Rosistilla ulvae: one gene and its partners. The protein of the gene in region 3 binds, or shares a complex with, the protein of the main gene of each other region. Links are inferred from orthologs where the notes say so. Each region holds a gene or a part of one and is shown on either strand. Other genes may lie near its edges. The genes, in order: EC9_RS23180, rny and EC9_RS03530.

Region 1 (3,128 bases), 5.5 Mb from region 3 along the record:
CCACATGCGGACGCATAAAAAAGATTATGCCAGCCGCCGTGGCCTGCTGGGCTTGGTCAGCCGACGCCGTCGGCTGCTGGATTATCTACGGAACACCGATCCACAGCGATACATCGAGATCATCGCACGCCTCGGCATCCGAAAATAACAAGCGACTCGCCTTCTTTTTGCGGTCGCTTCGACGGCCCCAAGGGAAGGGGCCGTCCTGTCGGTGAACATGCGCCAGCAACTGGGCTGGCGCTGTCTTCTCATCGATTCTCTTTGTCCACTCTGTCATTCTTGTCACAGGGTGTATCGACATCGACCGGTCGTCGCTCTCCCGTTCCTCGTACTGCGTCCCAAGGGGCTCAGCACGTCTTTCCAACCATTCTGTTCGCACGGGAACGCGGCAACATTTAGAAGACCGAGCATAAAGTGAACAGACAAAACAGAAGTAATTTGTAGGCTTAACGAGAAGGAAGAGAAGAAAGTGAATAAATTTCGAGTTGAAAAGAAGATTGGCAAAAACACCCTGATCCTTGAAACAGGGCAATTGGCAAAACAAGCTGCGGGCTGCGTTACCATCCAATACGGCGAGACCGTCGTCTTGACCGCTGCAGCAACTAGCGCACCGCGCCCCGGTTTGGACTTCTTCCCGCTGACATGCGATTATCGCGAGCGGATGGCTGCGGCCGGTAAGTTCCCAGGCGGCTTCCTCAAACGAGAGGGACGCCCGACCATGAAAGAAACCCTGACCGCGCGATTGACCGATCGCCCGATCCGCCCGCTGTGGCCAAAGGGCTACAAGGAAGAGGTTCAAGTTCAATCGTTTGTCCTTAGCAGCGATGGCCAAAATGATGGCGACGTGCTGGCGATGAACGGTGCAGGTTGTGCGCTGTTGATCAGCCCACTGCCATTCCAAGGCCCCGTCGCTTCGGTTCGTGTTGGCAAGATCGACGGCGAACTGGTCGCCTTCCCAACCGTTGACGACCTCGACGAAAGCGAACTGGACCTGATCGTCAGCGGCACCCAAGACGCCGTCACGATGATCGAAGGCTTCGCTCAAGAGATGCCCGAAGACGAGATGGTCGACGCGATCCTCTTCGCACACGGCGTAATCCGCGAGATCATCGCACTTCAAAAAGAACTCTACGATCTGGTCAAGCCAGAGAAGATCGAATACACGCCGCCAGAAGACGACGGCCTGTTCGATCGCCTGAAGAGCGCTTATTACCAAGAATTCAAGTCGCTCAAGCAAACCGCTGGCAAGCAAGACCGCGCCGAAGCGTGCAAGGCACTCAAGGAACGGGCCAAGGCTGAGATCATCCCTGATCCCAATGCCGAAGGCGCTGTTTGCCCGAACCGCTTCTCGCACGAATGGCACGAACTCGATTCGCTGATCGTCCGCGAATTGATCCTCGCCGGCACCCGTCCCGACGGACGCGACCACACCAGCCTGCGTCCGATCTACTGCGAAACCGACCTGCTGCCACGCACCCACGGTTCTTCGCTGTTCCAACGCGGTGAAACTCAAGCGTTGATCACCATCACCCTTGGAACGAAGCGCGACGAACAACGCGTCGACGGACTGCACGACGAATTCAGCAAGAAATTCATGCTGGATTACAACTTCCCATCGTTCTCGGTCGGCGAATGCCGCCCGATCCGTGGCCCTGGACGTCGCGAAATCGGCCACGGTGCTCTGGCTGAACGCAGCATCGCACCGGTACTGCCCGATGCGGACACGTTCCCCTACACGATCCGCGTAATCAGCGACATCCTGGAAAGCAACGGATCGAGCTCGATGGCTTCGGTCTGCGGTGCCACCCTAGGCCTGATGGCGGCTGGTGTCCCAATCACCAACCCCGTCGCTGGCATCTCGGTCGGTCTGGTTAAAGAGAACGACAAGTGGGTCCTGATCACCGACATCCTGGGCGACGAAGATCACTTCGGCGACATGGACTTCAAGATCTCGGGAACACAAAACGGTATCACCGGCATCCAATTGGATCTGAAGATCTGGGGCATCAGCGAAGACATCATTCGCGCCACCCTGAAGCAATCGCGCGAAGCTCGCATCGAGATCCTTCGCAAGATGCTGACGACGATCTCTCGCCCTCGCCGCGAGATCGCAGCCACCGCACCACGCCTGCTGCGTACGAAGATCGAACCTTCGAAGATCGGCATGCTGATCGGCCCTGGCGGCAAGAACATCCGCGGCATCCAAGAATCGACCGGAACCGTCGTGGAAGTGGACGACGAAGGCAACGTCTTGGTCGCCAGCGACAACCTGGAATCGGCACAAGAAGCGATGAAGTTGATCGAAGCTTGCACCGCGACCGTTCAGATCGGCAAGATCTACGACGGTACGGTCAGCAGCATCAAGGACTTCGGTGCGTTTGTTGAAATCCTGCCCGGACGCGACGGACTGGTTCACATCAGCGAATTGTCCAGCGGATTCATCAGCGCGATCGACAGCGTCGTTAAGGTTGGCGACCCGATGAAGGTCTTGGTCATCGACATCGACGAACACGACCGCGTCAAACTGAGCCGTCGTCAAGCGATCGACGAACTGGGCATCGAAGACGAGATGGCTTCGGCCGTCGAAGAAGGTGGAGAAGACCGTGGCGGCAGCCGCGAAGGTGGCGACGACGATCGCCCTCGCTCGCGTGGACGTCGCAGCGGCGGCGGTGGTGGCGGCGGCCGTGGTCGCGGCCCACGCCGGGACTAAACTCCCCAACCAGCCTTCATGCTTGAAAGCTGAAAAACTTGAAACTGCATACCGCCACCTGAATTCAGGTGGCGGTTTTTTATTGCCCCCCCCAAGGCGGCAACAGCACGCTGCAACCACCCCCTCCCCAACTCGCCACGTCGGACCAGCAAGCAACGACTACTACGGAGCCGCAGCACCGGCTAAGATGGTGCGCATGCCACCTCCACATTGAAGGCAAGTTTGGCTTCGCACGCGGCCCCACCTTGGACGCAAATAATCACCAGCCATCGAAAAACATCGCTAGCGCGGTTAGCACCGTCGAACAGCTGTGCCAGCGGTTTACCCAACATTGGCAGGCCGGAGAAACGGTTCCAGAAATCGATGCATTCGTACGCGAAGTGCCAGCCGGCGATTCCTCGCTACGAGCGATGACGAT
Region 2 (3,038 bases), 3.0 Mb from region 3 along the record:
GGTGGTGAAGACCACCTTGCTAATCACATTAGGTTGATTTTTGCGGGCGTTCGCCATTCGACAACGCCCATTCCACTGAATTTGAATATACGAAGACTTTTCGACCCGGGCCTTGGTTGGCCGCTGGTTGGCTTCGACAAATTTGGTCGCAAAGCTAAATGATGTACGTATTGATGTTACTGCTTCTCTTTGTCCTCGGACTGTTTTACTTGCTTGGCAGCGTTGGGCTGCTGCGTGCGGATCGCCATGTGTTAGCGATCCTCGCAGCCTCCACCGACCGTGTCGGGGCGTTGCCGCGAGCAGCCTGGTCTGAGAATTCGATTTTGTGGCGAAATCTACCGAGCGATCTTGAGTCGCTCGGATTTTGTCCTTCCGGCTGCGGTGCCTGTTGCGCCGACGCAACGCCAGGAAAACAATCGCAGCGTCCCTTGTTAAGGACGCTCGTATTTTTTATGCCACGTATATTCGCCGCTGCAGAGCTTCATTCCTCTCATTCAAGCCGACCGATCACGCCTGTCGATTCAACCAATTAACGCGGAACTGTCACAGATTGGAAGCGTTGAGATCGGTAGATCGCAACGAGTCCTATCGCTGGCGTTGCGCTGCAGCCAACCACCGCAAAGGTCGTGAATTCTTCCTGATCGATAAAGGGAGTTCGCGATGAACGCGCTAGACAACATCTTGGGGCTGCAGCTCCATCTGCTGGCGGCAGTCGACAAGGAGTCGGCTTCGGAGTTCGGCCTCTGGTTGGTTTCTACATCGACCCTGATTCTGCTCGCCCTGGCCGGGGCGTTGTTCGGTTTCTACAGCAATTGGCTCTACCAACGGACGCTCGACAAACGCGGTATCCGCCAGGCCCAGCTCGATTCCCAAGCGATGATCGAAAAGGCCAAGATGGAGACCGAATCGATCCATAAAAACGCAGCCTTGGAAGCCAAGGAGATCGTGATTCGGCACAAGGCGGAAGCGGACGAGGAGATCAGCCGGGTCAAGGAATCACTCCGTGAGACACGCCACGAATTGGAATCTCGCGCCGCCACGCTGGCTCAATCCGAAGAGGGGCTGAAGAAACAGGAACGTGGGCTCGAGAACACCCAGCGACGGCTGGCTCAACAGCTCGAAGCGGTTAATCGCAAACGCGAGCGGCTGGATCAACTGACCGATGAAAAGCAGAAGATCCTGCAACAGGCCAGCGGGATGTCCAAGGAGGAGGCGTCGAAGCAGTTGATGCAGACGCTGCAGATGGAACTGGATCAAGAGATCGGCACGGCGATCCTGCACCACGAACGCCACCTCTCTGAATCGCTCGATGCCAAGGCCCGCGAGATGTTGTTGACGGCGATGCAGCGTTACGCCGCAGTGCACACCGCCGAGAATACGACAAGCACCGTCGACATCCCCAACGACGATATGAAGGGGCGGATCATCGGCCGCGAGGGACGCAACATCCGCGCGTTCGAAAAGGCGACCGGGATCGACGTGATCATCGACGATTCTCCCGGCGTGGTGATCGTCAGCGGATTTGATCCGGTCCGCCGCGAACTGGCTCGCCAATCGCTCGACAAACTGATCTCCGACGGCCGCATCCATCCCTCGCGGATCGAGGAAGTCGTCGCACAGACGTCGAAGGATCTCGACGAATTCATCCGTCGCAAGGGAGAAGAAGCTGCCGACGAAGTCAACGTGCCGGGGCTGAACAAGCGGATCATCGAGATGCTCGGCCGCCTGCACTTCCGAACCAGCTACAGCCAAAACGTGTTGCGGCACAGCATCGAAGTCGCCTACTTCTCCAGCATGATCGCCGAGATGATCGGTTTGGATCCCGACGTCGCTCGCCGCTGCGGATTGCTGCACGACATCGGCAAAGCGGCCGACCACGAACTCGAAGGGGGCCACCCCAAGATCGGTGCCGATCTATTGAAGCGTCACAACGAATCGCCCGAAGTCGTCCACGCGGCCTTTGGCCACCACGACGAGATCATCACCGAATTCCCCTACACGGTGCTCGTCGCGACCGCGGATGCTTGCAGCGCCAGTCGCCCCGGGGCTCGTCGCGAATCGTTGGAACGGTACGTCAAACGGATGGAAGAACTCGAATCGATCGCCACCGACTTCGATGGCGTCGAACAAGCGTTTGCGATCCAAGCGGGCCGCGAGTTGCGAGTGATCGCCAACTCCAAGATCACCGACGATGCCAAAGCGGCGGCGATCTGCCGCAACATCGCCAAGGCGTTCGAGCAACAGTTGACGTATCCCGGCGAGATCAAAGTCACCGTGGTCCGCGAGAGCCGGTTCACCGAACTAGCCCGCTAACACTCCGCCGCCACAACAATCCCCTTCACCCGCCCGACGCAGCCGGGAGGGTGAAGTTGCTCGCCCGTTTAAGCACAATACCGTTCAACGCAGGAGCCTAGGGCCGTGGAAAGAATTAGCGGCGGGACGTAGTGGACGAGGTTACGAGTCCCAGCGATTTGGTCTGATGCAAAAGGACTCGTAGCCTCGTCCACTACGCTTCGTTCAACGGTATTGCGTTTAAGCAGCACTCCACCCGCTCGGCGGAGCTGGGAGGGTCGGAAAACGAGCGTTTAGCAAGTTTTTCGGGGAGGGTTTTCCCGTGGGACAGACCAGCCGCAAGTTGCCGCGTGCCTCCCCTCCCCGAACCCCGCTGCGCTGGTTCGACCCTCCCCTTCAAACTGCGTTTGGGGGAGGGTGAAGGCTGGTGGGGCGCCACGTTTTCTTACACCTGGGACTTGCGTCACCAGGCTAACGCATGGCGTCGCTTCGCGACTGACGCGTTTTCGAGTGGCGAAGCCATGCCATGCAACAGCCTGGGACGTAAGTCCCAGGAAATCGCCCTCCATCACGCCATTTCAAGCCCGCAGTCGCAACGCGACGTCATGCGTTAGCCTCGCGACGCAAGCCCCGGGAACTGGGCCAATCCCCATCCACGCTTGTTAGTTTAGGCGATCTGCAAAGCTCGTGCGTTTTTGACCGATAAAACGCTGGACCGGGGCGAACAAATGCCGATAGGAGGCTTG
Region 3 (3,133 bases):
AGTCGATTCTTGGAGGGGGCGGAGGCCTGCGTCCGCCCCTGAGGCTTGCTGCTGTTGGCGTCGCGCATCACCTCGATCGCTTCGTCGATATATTTGCTGCAGCCCCGGCAATAGGTCGGCGGTTGGCTGACCAATTTTTGGCAATGGGGACATCGATAGCCAGCGACTTGGCTGTCGGCGGCGCGAAACAAGCCCCCCACATCTTGGGCATGGCACCACGGGGAGTTTGCTTTGCGACACAGGGTTTGCGGGGTGACGACGCCTTGGCGCACCAGATCCAACAATTCGCTGGGACGCAACGGACCGATCTCCGATTCATCGTCTTGTTGAACGAACCACTGGCTCATGCTGAAAACAACCCCTTTGTCCGACAAGCGGTTTGGCTTACAACCACCGCTGCACTTGTCATGAAATATCCGCCGCGCCAACTCGCTTGCCGGCACCTGTAGAATATCTTAGGCCATCGGCGAATTAAATCGAACGCTGGGCGATGTTGTGCATAAAGTGTAAATTAGCATCGGGTAGAGGCGGTTCAAACGTCCCAGATTTTGCCCTGCGTCGATCGATTCCGTGAGCTCTGATTCCTATGCGATGTCCTTTCTGTCAACACGACAACGATCGAGTGCTGGACACTCGGGCCAGCGAAGATGGCTTTTCGGTGCGGCGTCGCCGTTGTTGCAACAATTGTCGGCGGCGGTTCACGACCTACGAACGCGTGGAAGAGATAGGGATTCGCGTGATCAAGAAGGATCTGGTTCGCGAACCCTTGAACCGCGAGAAGATCCGCGCGGGGATTGAAACCGCCTGTTGGAAACGCCCGCCGTCGCGGGAACGGATCGATTCGGTGGTCGAAGGGATCGTCGCGGAGATTCACGGCCAATTCGAAGACGAAGTGACCAGCAAGCAGGTCGGCGAGATCGTGATGAAACACCTGGCTCCCTTGGACGAGGTGGCGTTTGTGCGATTTGCCAGCGTCTATCACGAGTTCGATAATCTGAACGACTTTGTCAAAGTCCTTTCGCTTCGCCAGCGGCCAAGCGACGTTGGCCCCTGATCAATCGACCATCTCAGTCGGGTAAAAACGGGTTTACGTAGTCCATTGAATCGCCGAAGCTGATTCCCATCGCACGAGCCGCCGCGACGGCTGAACTGTCGTGCGGCACGCGACGCAATTCTCCCACCGCTTGGGCGATCGGCACGCTGTCGATCTGGGGCGGTTGGTAACAGACCATCTCGCCAAACCGCTTTTGCATCACCAATCGCACCGCGTGGGCTCCGAGTTGCGTGGCGAGCACGCGGTCGAAGTTGGTGGGGCCGCCCCCCCGCTGCAAATGTCCCAGCACGACACAACGGATGTCCTGGTCGATCCGCTGGGCAAGTTGTTCGGTCAGTTCGACCCCGATTCCCCCCAGTCGCGTTTGGCGGCCGGTTTGTTCTGCTTCTCGGTTGACCGTTCCGCCGCCGGGCAATTCCGCTCCCTCGGCAACGACGATCAAGGTGAACTCCTTACCCATCCGCCGGCGGTCGTCGATCTTGGCGATGATACCCTCCAACGTCCAAGGAATCTCGGGGATCAGAATCACATCCCCACCCCCTGCGATTCCGGCGTGCAGCGCGATCCAGCCGGCGTGTCGTCCCATCACTTCCAAAACCATCACCCGATCGTGACTCGAAGCTGTGGTGTGCAGCCGGTCCAACGCATCGGTGGCACAGTTGACAGCGCTGTCGAATCCAAAGGTAAACGCCGTGCACGACAGGTCGTTATCGATTGTCTTGGGAACCCCCACCACGGGCAGCCCGGCGCGGTGCAGTTCCAGGGCGATCGAGAGGGAACCGTCGCCGCCGACGCAGATCAGCCCCTGCAGCTTCGTTTCTTCAAATGTCTGGCGAACCGCTTCGATCAGCGGCTCTGGCAAGGAGAGCTTGGTATCTTTGCCAACGGTCACGCCAAATCGACCTCGGTTGGTCGAACCGAGAATGGTTCCCCCTTGGACCAGGATCCCCGAGGTATTTTGCGGCGTCAGCACGCGATACCGAACCGGATCGACTAGCCCTTCAAAGCCTCCCACAAAACCGAGCGTTTCGAATCCCAGCCGGTAGGCCGACTTCACGACCCCGCGGATGACAGCGTTTAAGCCGGGACAGTCACCCCCCGAAGTTAAGATGCCGATGCGAGGGCGGGTAGAATCGTTTGTTGTGTCGCTGGGAGCGGGCATGTTGCAAATCCTGGGTGTCCAGTTCGTTTGGAACGATGGTGCAATTGTATCTGAACATAATCGCCCCTTCGACTCCGATCGGTCTCGGCGATTTTCGCGGTTGAAATGCAGAACCTCTTGTTATAATCGGATTACACACCGAGTTCCGGCACGACGCATCATCGCAGCTGGGGAAAATACCATGAAACAGCATCTCTCGACAGTCTTGTTGACGATGGCAGCCATTGGGGGAGGGAGCTTGGGATGTGGGGCCGGCACGGCGCCGGGAGATCCCGATCGGCCGCGCAAGACGGCTTATTCCCCTAACGAAATCGAAGACCTGAAGGCCGAAGGCGTGTCGGCCAGCGAGTTGCGAAATATGGGAATCGAGGTGGCCAGATGAGTCCCCCAGCCGAAGGCGATCGAATGATCTGGTGGAAATCGGGACGGGGCTCGGTCCACTTTGGGATAACGCGGACGCGACGACACTTCAGAGGTGTTCCTTCGGCAGCGTTCACTCTTGTCGAATTGTTAGTTGTGATCGCGGTGATCGGTGTCCTGGTCGGGCTGCTGTTGCCGGCGGTTCAGTCGGTCCGCGAGGCGGCGCGGCGGATGCAATGTTCCAACAATTTGAAACAACTGGGGCTGGCGGCGCACAATTATCACGATACGCATCGCTCCTTTCCTTCGGGGTGGATCAATCCCAAACCCTGGGATGCCGATCGCGATTGCTACGGTTGGGGAGCGTTGATCCTTCCCTTTGTCGAGGGAGGTGCCGCCGCGGACGCAGTCGATGCGGTCCGTGTCCCCTTCAATACAGCGCTCAACGATGCTGAAAAGCTGCGCGTCATGCGGATGAAACAGGAAGTCTTTCGGTGTCCCAGCGATATCGGTCCCGTCGAATCGAGCGATGGAGACCGTAAGCCGGCGGGAGCGTC

Evidence for each region.
Region 1: EC9_RS03530 (region 3) and EC9_RS23180 share a complex: the UniProt entries of both Bacillus subtilis proteins name them as parts of the possible RNA degradosome complex. The link is inferred for Rosistilla ulvae from one-to-one orthologs.
Region 2: EC9_RS03530 (region 3) and rny share a complex: the UniProt entries of both Bacillus subtilis proteins name them as parts of the possible RNA degradosome complex. The link is inferred for Rosistilla ulvae from one-to-one orthologs.

The regions. Positions count from the first base shown.
Region 1 is NZ_CP036261.1:6,506,267-6,509,394, forward strand. The notes cover bases 119-3,089. They hold EC9_RS23180 (polyribonucleotide nucleotidyltransferase), read left to right. Parts: upstream 119-469; coding sequence 470-2,710; downstream 2,711-3,089. Other genes in these bases: rpsO (30S ribosomal protein S15), read left to right, coding at 119-148; EC9_RS23185 (serine/threonine-protein kinase), read left to right, coding at 2,956-3,089. In the rest of the region: more of rpsO, read left to right, coding at 1-118; more of EC9_RS23185, read left to right, coding at 3,090-3,128. UniProt on the Bacillus subtilis protein: Involved in mRNA degradation. Catalyzes the phosphorolysis of single-stranded polyribonucleotides processively in the 3'- to 5'-direction. Necessary for competence development in Bacillus subtilis.
Region 2 is NZ_CP036261.1:3,954,113-3,957,150, forward strand. Bases 106-2,986 are described here. They hold rny (ribonuclease Y), read left to right. Parts: upstream 106-660; coding sequence 661-2,313; downstream 2,314-2,986. Other genes in these bases: EC9_RS13925 (hypothetical protein), read left to right, coding at 159-533. UniProt on the Bacillus subtilis protein: Endoribonuclease that initiates mRNA decay. Initiates the decay of all SAM-dependent riboswitches, such as yitJ riboswitch. Involved in processing of the gapA operon mRNA, it cleaves between cggR and gapA.
Region 3 is NZ_CP036261.1:963,332-966,464, forward strand. Bases 143-3,118 are described here. They hold EC9_RS03530 (6-phosphofructokinase), read right to left. Parts: upstream 2,217-3,118; coding sequence 1,068-2,216; downstream 143-1,067. Other genes in these bases: EC9_RS03520 (DUF4339 domain-containing protein), read right to left, coding at 143-347; nrdR (transcriptional regulator NrdR), read left to right, coding at 587-1,054; EC9_RS03535 (hypothetical protein), read left to right, coding at 2,398-2,598; EC9_RS03540 (DUF1559 domain-containing protein), read left to right, coding at 2,595-3,118. In the rest of the region: more of EC9_RS03520, read right to left, coding at 1-142; more of EC9_RS03540, read left to right, coding at 3,119-3,133. UniProt on the Bacillus subtilis protein: Catalyzes the phosphorylation of D-fructose 6-phosphate to fructose 1,6-bisphosphate by ATP, the first committing step of glycolysis.